3 regions of the Streptomyces sp. NPDC049040 genome follow, and region 1 is predicted to be linked to each of the others. Evidence: riboswitches for the same ligand, from Rfam matches in the RefSeq annotation. Region 1 holds a riboswitch; each other region holds the start of a gene.

Region 1 (3,231 bases):
TCAGCGCCACCCTCGGCGACCTCGGCGAGTCCATGATCAAGCGGGACCTCGACATCAAGGACATGGGCACGCTGCTGCCCGGCCACGGCGGCATCATGGACCGCCTCGACAGCCTCCTGCCGACGGCCCCTGTGGTCTGGCTGCTGTTGGTCGCCTTCGTCGGCAAGGGCTGAGCCCACCCTCGACCGGTGAACCCTTCCTCCGGAGGGTGAGACACTGGACGAATCATGCCTGCACCCGGAGAACTGACTTTCGCCGTGCCGCGCGGGGCCAAGAAGCCCCCGCGGCATCTTGCCGACCTCTCGCCCGCCGAACGACGTGAGGCGGTGGCCGCGCTCGGGGAGAAGCCGTTCCGGGCCAAGCAGCTGTCGCAGCACTACTTCGCGCGGTTCGCCGACGACCCCGCCGCCTGGACGGACATACCTGCGGCGGCCCGCGGCAAGCTCGCGGAGGACCTGCTGCCCGAGCTGATGACCGTGGTCCGGCACGCCTCGTGCGACGACGGCGACACCCGCAAGACGCTCTGGAAGCTCTTCGACGGCACGCTCGTCGAGTCGGTCCTGATGCGCTATCCGGACCGGGTGACGATGTGCATCTCGTCACAGGCCGGCTGCGGCATGAACTGCCCGTTCTGCGCCACCGGACAGGCCGGGCTGGACCGCAACCTGTCGACCGCGGAGATCGTGCACCAGATCGTCGCCGGCATGAGGTCGCTGCGCGACGGGGAGGTTCCCGGGGCCGCGGGCCCGGGCGGGCCGTCCCGGCTGTCGAACATCGTCTTCATGGGCATGGGCGAGCCGCTGGCGAACTACAAGCGGGTGGTCGGCGCGATCCGCCGGCTCACCGACCCCGAGCCTGACGGCCTCGGGCTGTCGCAGCGCGGCATCACCGTGTCCACGGTGGGCCTGGTGCCCGCGATGTACCGCTTCGCGGACGAGGGCTTCAAGTGCCGCCTCGCGGTCTCCCTGCACGCCCCCGACGACGAGCTGCGCGACACCCTGGTGCCGGTCAACACCCGCTGGAAGGTCCGCGAGGTGCTGGACGCGGCCTGGCACTACGCCGAGGTCTCAGGGCGCCGGATCTCCATCGAGTACGCGCTGATCCGCGACGTGAACGACCAGGCGTGGCGGGCCGACCGGCTGGGCAGGATGCTGAAGAACCACCGGGTGCACGTCAACCTGATCCCGCTCAACCCGACGCCCGGCTCCAAGTGGACGGCCTCCAGGCCGGAGGACGAGCGCGCTTTCGTCGCCGCGCTCGAAGCGCACGGAGTGCCGGTGACCGTGCGCGACACCCGTGGCCAGGAGATCGAGGGCGCCTGCGGGCAGCTCGCGGCCGCTTCGCGCTGACCTGCTGCTATCGTACGGTCGGCGACCTGCGGGGCACACCGGCCCAGGGCGTGACGACCGTTCGGTCGTACAAAAGAACATTCCGACAGGGGAGCGCCTGCGACGGCGCTGAGAGTGCGGCGAGGGATCCGATCGTGGGGTCCCAGGCCGCAGACCCTCCCACCTGATCCGGGTCATACCGGCGTAGGGAGTCATCGCAGATGAGAACCACACCTCGGCGTGCCGTCGGCGCGCTGGTCCTGGCCACCGCCGCGGCGACCGTACTGTCCGCCTGCGGCAGCGACTCCAAGGCGAAGGACACGGCGGGCTCCGGGTCCACCGGGAGCGGTTCCAAGACCGTCACCCTGGTCAGCCACGACTCCTTCGCGGCCTCCAAGTCCGTGCTGGCCGAGTTCACCAAGGAGACCGGCTACACGGTCAAGGTGCTGCGCGGCGGTGACGCCGGCGCGGCCGTCAACCAGGCCATCCTCACCAAGGACCACCCGCGCGGTGACGTCTTCTTCGGCGTCGACAACACCCTGCTGTCCCGGGCGCTCGACAACGGCCTCTTCACCCCGTACGCGGCCAAGGACCTCGCGCAGGTGCCGGCCGATGTGCAGCTCGACGCCGCCCGGCACCGCGTCACCCCGATCGACTCCGGCGACGTGTGCGTCAACTACGACCGGGCCTACTTCACCGCGCACCACCTGGCCCCGCCGCAGACCTTCGCCGACCTGGTCAAGCCGGCGTACAAGAACCTGCTCGTCACCGAGAACGTCTCGACGTCCTCGCCGGGCCTCGCCTTCCTGCTGGGCAGCGCCGCGACCTACGGCGACGACGGCTGGCAGGCGTACTGGAAGCAGCTCAAGAGCAACGGCGTCGAGGTCGTCGACAGCTGGGAGCAGGCCTACGACGACCGCTTCTCCGGTTCCTCCGCCGGCAAGCAGGCCAAGGGCGACCGCCCGCTGGTGGTCTCCTACGCCTCCAGCCCGCCCGCCGAGGTCGTCGGCGTCACCCCCGAGCCCGCCCAGTCACCCGTCGGGGTGGCCACCGGCACCTGCTTCCGGCAGATCGAGTTCGCCGGACTGCTGCACGGCGCGAAGAACACCGCGGGCGGCAAGGCGCTGATCGACTTCATGCTGGGCAAGACCTTCCAGCAGGACATGCCGCTGCAGATGTACGTCGACCCGGTGCGCAAGGACGCGGTCGAGCCGCCGGTGTTCGTCAAGTACGGGGCGAAGATCGACCACCCCGCCACACTGGCGCCTGACAAGATCGCCGCCAAGCGCGACGACTGGGTCGGCGCGTGGAATTCGATCGTCCTGAAGTGAGCGCACGGTGAGCACGCTGCGGACGGCGTACGACCGCGGGGCCGGCGGGGAGGGCGAACCCGGCGGCACCGGTCGCGTCCGCGGCCCCGGCGGCGCCGCGGGAAGGCGCGGCGCCGCCGTCCGCGCCGCCCTGATGGCGCTCCCGCTGCTGTTCTTCGCCGCCTTCTTCGCCTATCCGGTCGCGGCGATCGTCACTCGGGGCCTGCACCAGGGCGGCAGCTGGCAGTTCGGCCGGATCGGCGACGTCCTGGGCGACGGCGGGATCCGCCACGTGCTGTGGTTCACCTGCTGGCAGGCCGCCGCGTCCACCGCGCTGACGCTGCTTGTGGCGCTGCCCGGCGCCTACGTCTTCGCCCGGCTGGACTTCCCCGGGCGGCGGCTGCTGCGCGCGGTCGTCACCGTGCCCTTCGTGCTGCCGACCGTCGTCGCCGGCTCCGCCTTCCTGGCGCTGCTCGGCCGCGACGGCTTCACCGACTCGCTGTTCGGGGTACGGCTGGACACCAGCGTGTGGGCGATCCTCATCGCCCATGTCTTCTTCAACTACGCCGTCGTGGTCCGCACCGTCGGCGGGC
Region 2 (3,231 bases), on a different contig from region 1:
ACTTCCCCCGCCGCCGGTGGCCCCCGCCACCGGCGGCCACTGTACGTGCGGCGCCGCCGCGTGCGTCCGTACGCCCTTCGCCCCGTGCGGCGCCTGCCGCCGCGGGCTGCCGGTCGGCGCTGACCACCAGGGCGGCGAGCGCCGTCGTCAGCGGTACCGAGGCGACCAGGCCGATGCTGCCGACCAGGGTCCTGACGATCTCCTCGGCGACGAGTTCGCTGCCCGCGACCTGGAGCACCCCGCTGCGGGCGATCGAGAAGAGCAGCAGCAGCGGGAGCGCGGCACCGGCGTAGGCCATCACCAGCGTGTTGACGACCGAGGCGATGTGGTCGCGGCCGATCCGCATTCCGGCGCCGTAGAGCTTGCGCCGGCTCACGCCCGGGTCGGCGTCCTTGAGCTCCCACACCGCCGCGACCTGGGTGACCGTCACATCGTCCAGCACGCCGAGTGAGCCGATGATCACACCGGCGAGCAGGACGCCCTTGATCTGGATGCCGGGATAGAGGCTGTGGATCAGACCGGTCTCGTCCGAGGTGTTCCCGGTCAGATGAGCCCATGAGATGAACACCGAGCCGAGCACGCCGATCAGGAACAGCGAGCACAGCGTGCCGATCACCGCGACCGATGTACGGGCGTTGACGCCGTGGCACATGTAGAGCGCGATCAGCATGATCGCGCTGCCGCCGACCACCGCCACCAGCAGCGGATTGTCGCCGTGCAGGATCGCCGGGAGGATGAAGAGCGTCAGCACCCCGAAGGACACCGCGAGCGCGACCAGTGCCATCAGCCCGCGCAGCCGGCCGACCACGATCACCGCGAGCGCGAAGATCCCGGCCAGCAGGGCCAGCGGGAGGCCGCGCCGCACGTCGGTGACCGAGTAGCGCAGACCGGGCGGGGCGGTGGGCGCGTACGCCAGCACGACGCCCTCGCCCGCGGTGTAGCGGCGGGTCTGGTCCGGCTGCACGACCTCGGTGAAGGTGGTGCCCTTGTCGGGCCCCGACGTCACCTCCACCGTCGCCTTCTGGCAGACGTCACCGGCCGGCGCCCCGGCCGAGTCGGTGGCGGGGGCGGCGCCCGCGGCCTTGCAGGACACCGTGACCAGCTTCACGACCGTGCCCTGCCGGGTCTGCTGGTCGAAGCCCACACCGGTACGGGCGTGCTGCGGGGCGCCGCCCGGCCACAGCACGACCAGGCCGACGACCACGGCGGCGGCGAACGGCACCAGGACCGCGGTGATGACCCGGCGCAGCCGCCGGGAGACGGGCGGCACCGGACCGTGCGCATGGCCGTGCCCGTGCGGGTGTCCGTGCGCGGTGCCGTGGCCGGGTCCGCCGCCACGTCCCGACCCCTGACCGGGAACAGGAACAGGAACCTGACCGGGAAGAGGAAAGGGATCGGGACCGGGAACGGGCGCCGGGCCGCCGGCCGGTGGGCGGTGCGCGTGCTCATGGGGTGAGTCCACCGGCTGATCATCGCAAGGGCCCCTGGTGCCTGTATGCACCCGACCGCTACCGTTGGGGCCACCTTTGCAAACGCGGGAGCTCGGAGCACCGGGCTGAGAGGGCGCTGACAGCGGACGCGGCAACACGCCGACGCCACAGCTGCGCCGACCGCCGAACCTGTTACCGGGTAATGCCGGCGTAGGGAGTAGGTCTCATGACCACGCAGGACGCACGCACGCGCGAAATCGGCTGGCACAAGGGCTACCTCACCGGGTCACGGCCCGATGTGGCGGTCCCTGTCCGCCGGGTGCACCTCACCAACGGGCGCGATGTCACGCTGTACGACACATCGGGCCCCTACACCGACCCCGCGGTGGAGACCGACGTCCGGCGGGGCCTCGCCCCGGTCCGGGAGAACTGGATCATCGGCCGCGGCGACACCGAGGAGTACGCGGGCCGTCCGGTCCGCCCCGAGGACGACGGCATCAAGCACACCGCGCCCCGCGGGGGCCTGCGGAACCTGGACGCGGTCTTCCCCGGCCGGCCGCGGCTCCCCCGGCGTGCCCGCGACGGGCAGCCGGTCACCCAACTCGCCTACGCCAGGCGCGGCGAGATCACCCCGGAGATGGAATACGTCGCGCTGCGCGAGAACGTGGCGCCGCAGACCGTGCGCGACGAGATCGCCGCCGGCCGGGCCGTCCTGCCGGCGAACGTCAACCACCCGGAGATCGAGCCGATGATCATCGGCAAGCGGTTCCTGGTGAAGGTCAACGCGAACATCGGCAATTCCGCGGTCACCTCCTCCATCGAGGAGGAGGTCGACAAGATGACCTGGGCCACCCGCTGGGGCGCCGACACGGTCATGGACCTGTCCACCGGGCGCAACATCCACACCACCCGCGAGTGGGTGCTGCGCAACTCCCCCGTTCCCATCGGCACCGTCCCGCTCTACCAGGCCCTGGAGAAGGTCGACGGCCGCGCCGAGGAGCTGACCTGGGAGACGTACAAGGACACCGTCATCGAGCAGGCGGAGCAGGGCGTCGACTACATGACCGTGCACGCCGGCGTCCTGCTGCGCTACGTACCGCTCACCGCCCGCCGCAAGACCGGCATCGTCTCCCGCGGCGGCTCGATCATGGCCGCCTGGTGCCTGGCGCACCACAAGGAGAACTTCCTCTACGAGAACTTCGCCGAGCTCTGCGACATCCTCGCCGCCTACGACGTCACCTACTCCCTCGGCGACGGCCTGCGCCCCGGCTCCATCGCCGACGCCAACGACGAGGCGCAGTTCGCCGAGCTGCGCACCCTCGGCGAGCTGAACACCATCGCCAAGCGCCACCAGGTGCAGACCATGATCGAGGGCCCCGGCCATGTCCCGATGCACAAGATCAAGGAGAACATCGACCTCCAGCAGGAGATCTGCGAGGAGGCCCCGTTCTACACCCTCGGCCCGCTGACCACCGACGTCGCGCCCGCGTACGACCACATCACCTCGGGCATCGGCGCCGCGATGATCGCCTGGTGGGGCACCGCGATGCTCTGCTACGTCACCCCCAAGGAGCACCTCGGCCTGCCCGACCGCGACGACGTCAAGACCGGGGTGATCACCTACAAGATCGCCGCGCACGCCGCCGACCTGGCCAAGGGCCACCAGGGCGCCCAGGACTGGGACGACGCCCTGTCGGACGCGCGCTTCGAATTCCGCTGGGAGGACCAGTTCAACCTGGCCCTCGACCCGGACACCGCCCGCGCCTTCCACGACGAGACGCTGCCGGCCGAGCCCGCGAAG
Region 3 (3,231 bases), on a different contig from region 1:
TGTGCGTCAACCGACGAGAAAACTGTCACGGAACAAGCCTGCCACCTGCCGCCGACAAGCGCTGCGGGGCGCCGCCGTCCGGGCGGCGCCGCTCCTTGCCGCTCAGCGGGCCGCCGAGGTCAGCGGCAGCCCGGGATCCGCGACCAGGGCAGGGTCCACGGACGCGGAGCGGGTGATCAGCTTGCGGGCCTGCGCCAGGTCGCGCGGCCGGTCCACGGCGAGCACCGCGGCCAGCCGCTCGCCGCGCAGCCAGCACACCGTCCAGGACGCCCCTGACGGGTCGCCGCGCATCAGCAGCGTGTCGTCGTCCGTGTGGTGGCCGGCGTACTGCACGAAGCGCCCGAACTGCTCGGACCAGAAGTAGGGCACCGGGTCGTAGCGCTCGTCGCCGCCCAGCACGTTCGCCGCGGCCGTCCGCGGGCCCTGAAGCGCGTTGTCCCAGTGGTGGATCAGCATCCGCTCGCCGTACCTGGCCGAGGGGAAGGACGCGCAGTCGCCCACCGCGAAGACGTCGGGGGCGGTGGTACGCAGCCGGTCGTCGGCCAGGACCGCGCTGTCGCCGCCCAGCCGCACGCCGGAGCCGGCCAGCCACCCCGTCGCGGGCCTGGCGCCGATGCCCACCACGACGGCGGCCGCCGCCAGCCGGCTGCCGTCGGCCAGCACGACGGAGCCGGGCTCGATCAGGGACACCGGGATGCCGGTGCGCAGCTCCACGCCCGCCTCCTCGTACCAGCCGCGCATGTGGGCGGTGACCACCGCGGGCAGCGCGCCGGCCAGCGGCCGGTCCGCCGCCTCCACCACGGTCACCTCGCAGCCGGCCTGCCGTGCGGCGGTCGCGAACTCCGCGCCGATCCAGCCCGCGCCCACCACCACGACCTGCTGCCGGGCGTCCAGCACGGGGCGCAGGGCGGCGGCGTCGTCCAGGGTGCGCAGCAGGTGGACCTCGGGCAGGCCCGCGGTCCCCGGCAGGGCGACCGGATGGGCGCCGGTGGCCACCACGAGGTGGTCGTAGCGCAGCGTGCCGGCTTCCGTGATCAGTTCGCGGTCCGCGGTGCGCAGGGCCTGTGCGCGCAGGCCGAGCCTGAGGTCGACGCCGAGCGCGTCGAAGTCGACGTCGAAGCGGATGTTGTCGACGGGAGCGCTGTCGGCACCGCCCAGCAGGACCGCCTTCGACAGCGGCGGCCGGTCGTACGGGGGGTGCCGTTCGTCGCCGAGCAGGACGATCCGGTCGCGCCAGCCCAGCTCCCGTAGGGCCACGGCGGTCTGCACCCCGGCCATCCCGGCCCCGACGATCACCACGACAGCGCTGCGCTCGCTCACGTACTCACCGTAGCGCCAGGGTGCCCCGGGGGCTGGCCTGCCCCGCCCCTGAGGCGCCCGCGTCGCCCCCGTGCGCGGCTCCCCGGGCGTCCCGCGGCCCGTCCCTGCGACGGCACGGCCCTCCCCGCGGGCGCCGGAGACGCGGGGGGTGGTGCGCCGCGGGCGGAGGGATAGGGTGAGCCGCGCAAGCGAACTCGCGGGAGCCCGGCGGACCGGGCTGAGAGGGCGGCTGACGGCCGCCGACCGTAGAACCTGATCCGGGTCATGCCGGCGAAGGGAGAGGAGCGGTAGTTCCATGCATACGGAAAAGCACGACGTGCTGGTCGTCGGCGGCGGGATCATCGGCCTGGTCACCGCGTGGCGGGCGGCGCAGCGCGGCCTGCGCACGGCGGTCGCCGACCCCGCGCCCGGTGGCGGGGCCGCCCACGTGGCGGCCGGGATGCTGGCCGCGGTCACCGAGCTGCAGTACGGCGAGCAGACCCTGCTCGACCTGAACCTCGCCTCCGCGGCCCGGTATCCGGACTTCGTCGCAGAACTGGCCGCGGCCACCGGTCTTGACACCGGTTACCGCCCGTGCGGCACCCTGGCCGTCGCGCTGGACGCGGACGACCGGGCGCAGTTGCGCGATCTGCACGCCTTCCAGACCTCGCTCGGCCTTGAGGCCCAGTGGCTGAGCGGGCGGGACTGCCGCCGGCTGGAACCGCTGCTCGCCCCCGGCGTCCGCGGCGGGCTGCGGGTCGACGGCGACCACCAGGTCGACCCGCGCCGGCTGGCCGCCGCGCTGCTGCGGGCGGCGGAGCTGGCCGGGGTGGTGTTCCTGCGGTCGGCGGCCGTCCGGGTGGAGTGCGCGGCCGACCGCGTCACCGGGGCGCTGCTGGCCGACGGCACGGCCGTCACCGCCGGCCGCACGGTGCTGGCGGCGGGCAGCGAGAGCGGCCGGATGGCGGGCATACCCGCGCAGGTGCTGCCGCCGGTGCGCCCGGTGAAGGGCCAGATCCTGCGGCTGCGGATCCCCCCGGCGCACGCGCCCTTCCTGTCCCGCACGGTGCGGGCGGTGGTACGCGGCAGCCATGTCTACCTGGTGCCGCGCGACAACGGCGAACTGGTACTCGGCGCGACCAGCGAGGAGTTCGGCTGGGACACCACGGTGACAGCCGGCGGGGTCTACGAACTGCTGCGGGACGCGCACGAGTTGGTGCCGGGCATCACCGAACTCCCGCTCACCGAGGCGCTGGCCGGCCTGCGCCCCGGCTCCCCCGACAACGCCCCGCTGCTCGGCTTGACCGCACTCGACGGCCTGCTGCTGGCCACGGGACACCACCGCAACGGGGTGCTGCTCACCCCGGTCACCGGGGACGTCATGGCCGAGGTGCTGACCTCGGACACCGGCGAACTCCCGCCCTACGCACACGCGTTCGGCGCCCAGCGGTTCGCGGCGGAGCGGCAGGAGCGGCAGGAGCGGCAGGAGCAGACCGTATGACGATCACCGTGCGCATCAACGGCGAGGCCCGCACCCTCGAAGGACCGATCGCCCTCGACTCCCTGGTGGCCACCATGACCTCCGCCCCCTCGGGCGTGGCGGCCGCGCTGAACGACACGGTCGTCCCCCGCACCCGGTGGTCCGCCACGCCCCTCGCCGACGGCGACCGGGTGGAAGTGCTCACCGCGGTCCAGGGGGGCTGAGCCATGACGGCGACCACCGGCGTCACGGCCGATCCGCTGCGGATCGCCGGCGAGGAGTTCTCCTCCCGGCTGATCATGGGGACCGGCGGCGCGCCGAGTCTCGACGTGCTCGACCGGGCGCTGGTCGCCTCGGGAACCGAGCTGACCACCGTCGCGATGCGGCGCCTCGACCCGGCGACGAAGGGCTCGGTGCTCTCGGTGCTGGCCCGGCACGGCATCCGGGTGCTG

The links. Region 1 has a riboswitch for thiamine pyrophosphate ahead of ACGFMP_RS25755 (thiamine ABC transporter substrate binding subunit). Riboswitches for the same ligand answer to the same signal wherever they lie in the genome.
Region 2: it holds a riboswitch for thiamine pyrophosphate, as region 1 does, so the genes downstream of both, thiC (phosphomethylpyrimidine synthase ThiC) here and ACGFMP_RS25755 (thiamine ABC transporter substrate binding subunit) in region 1, are expected to answer to the same signal.
Region 3: it holds a riboswitch for thiamine pyrophosphate, as region 1 does, so the genes downstream of both, thiO (glycine oxidase ThiO) here and ACGFMP_RS25755 (thiamine ABC transporter substrate binding subunit) in region 1, are expected to answer to the same signal.

The regions. Positions count from the first base shown of each region.
Region 1 covers NZ_JBICTO010000011.1:141,882-145,112, forward strand. Annotated here, with positions in the region: gene ACGFMP_RS25745 (phosphatidate cytidylyltransferase) at 1-173, shown strand, start outside; gene rlmN (23S rRNA (adenine(2503)-C(2))-methyltransferase RlmN) at 228-1,349, shown strand; TPP riboswitch at 1,427-1,556, shown strand; gene ACGFMP_RS25755 (thiamine ABC transporter substrate binding subunit) at 1,550-2,659, shown strand; gene ACGFMP_RS25760 (ABC transporter permease) at 2,793-3,231, shown strand, end outside.
Region 2 covers NZ_JBICTO010000001.1:564,195-567,425, reverse strand. Annotated here, with positions in the region: gene ACGFMP_RS02605 (YibE/F family protein) at 1-1,270, opposite strand, end outside; TPP riboswitch at 1,525-1,664, shown strand; gene thiC (phosphomethylpyrimidine synthase ThiC) at 1,657-3,231, shown strand, end outside.
Region 3 covers NZ_JBICTO010000002.1:894,026-897,256, reverse strand. Annotated here, with positions in the region: gene ACGFMP_RS08870 (Rv2175c family DNA-binding protein) at 1-29, opposite strand, end outside; gene ACGFMP_RS08865 (NAD(P)/FAD-dependent oxidoreductase) at 103-1,320, opposite strand; TPP riboswitch at 1,507-1,616, shown strand; gene thiO (glycine oxidase ThiO) at 1,616-2,800, shown strand; gene thiS (sulfur carrier protein ThiS) at 2,797-3,003, shown strand; gene ACGFMP_RS08850 (thiazole synthase) at 3,007-3,231, shown strand, end outside.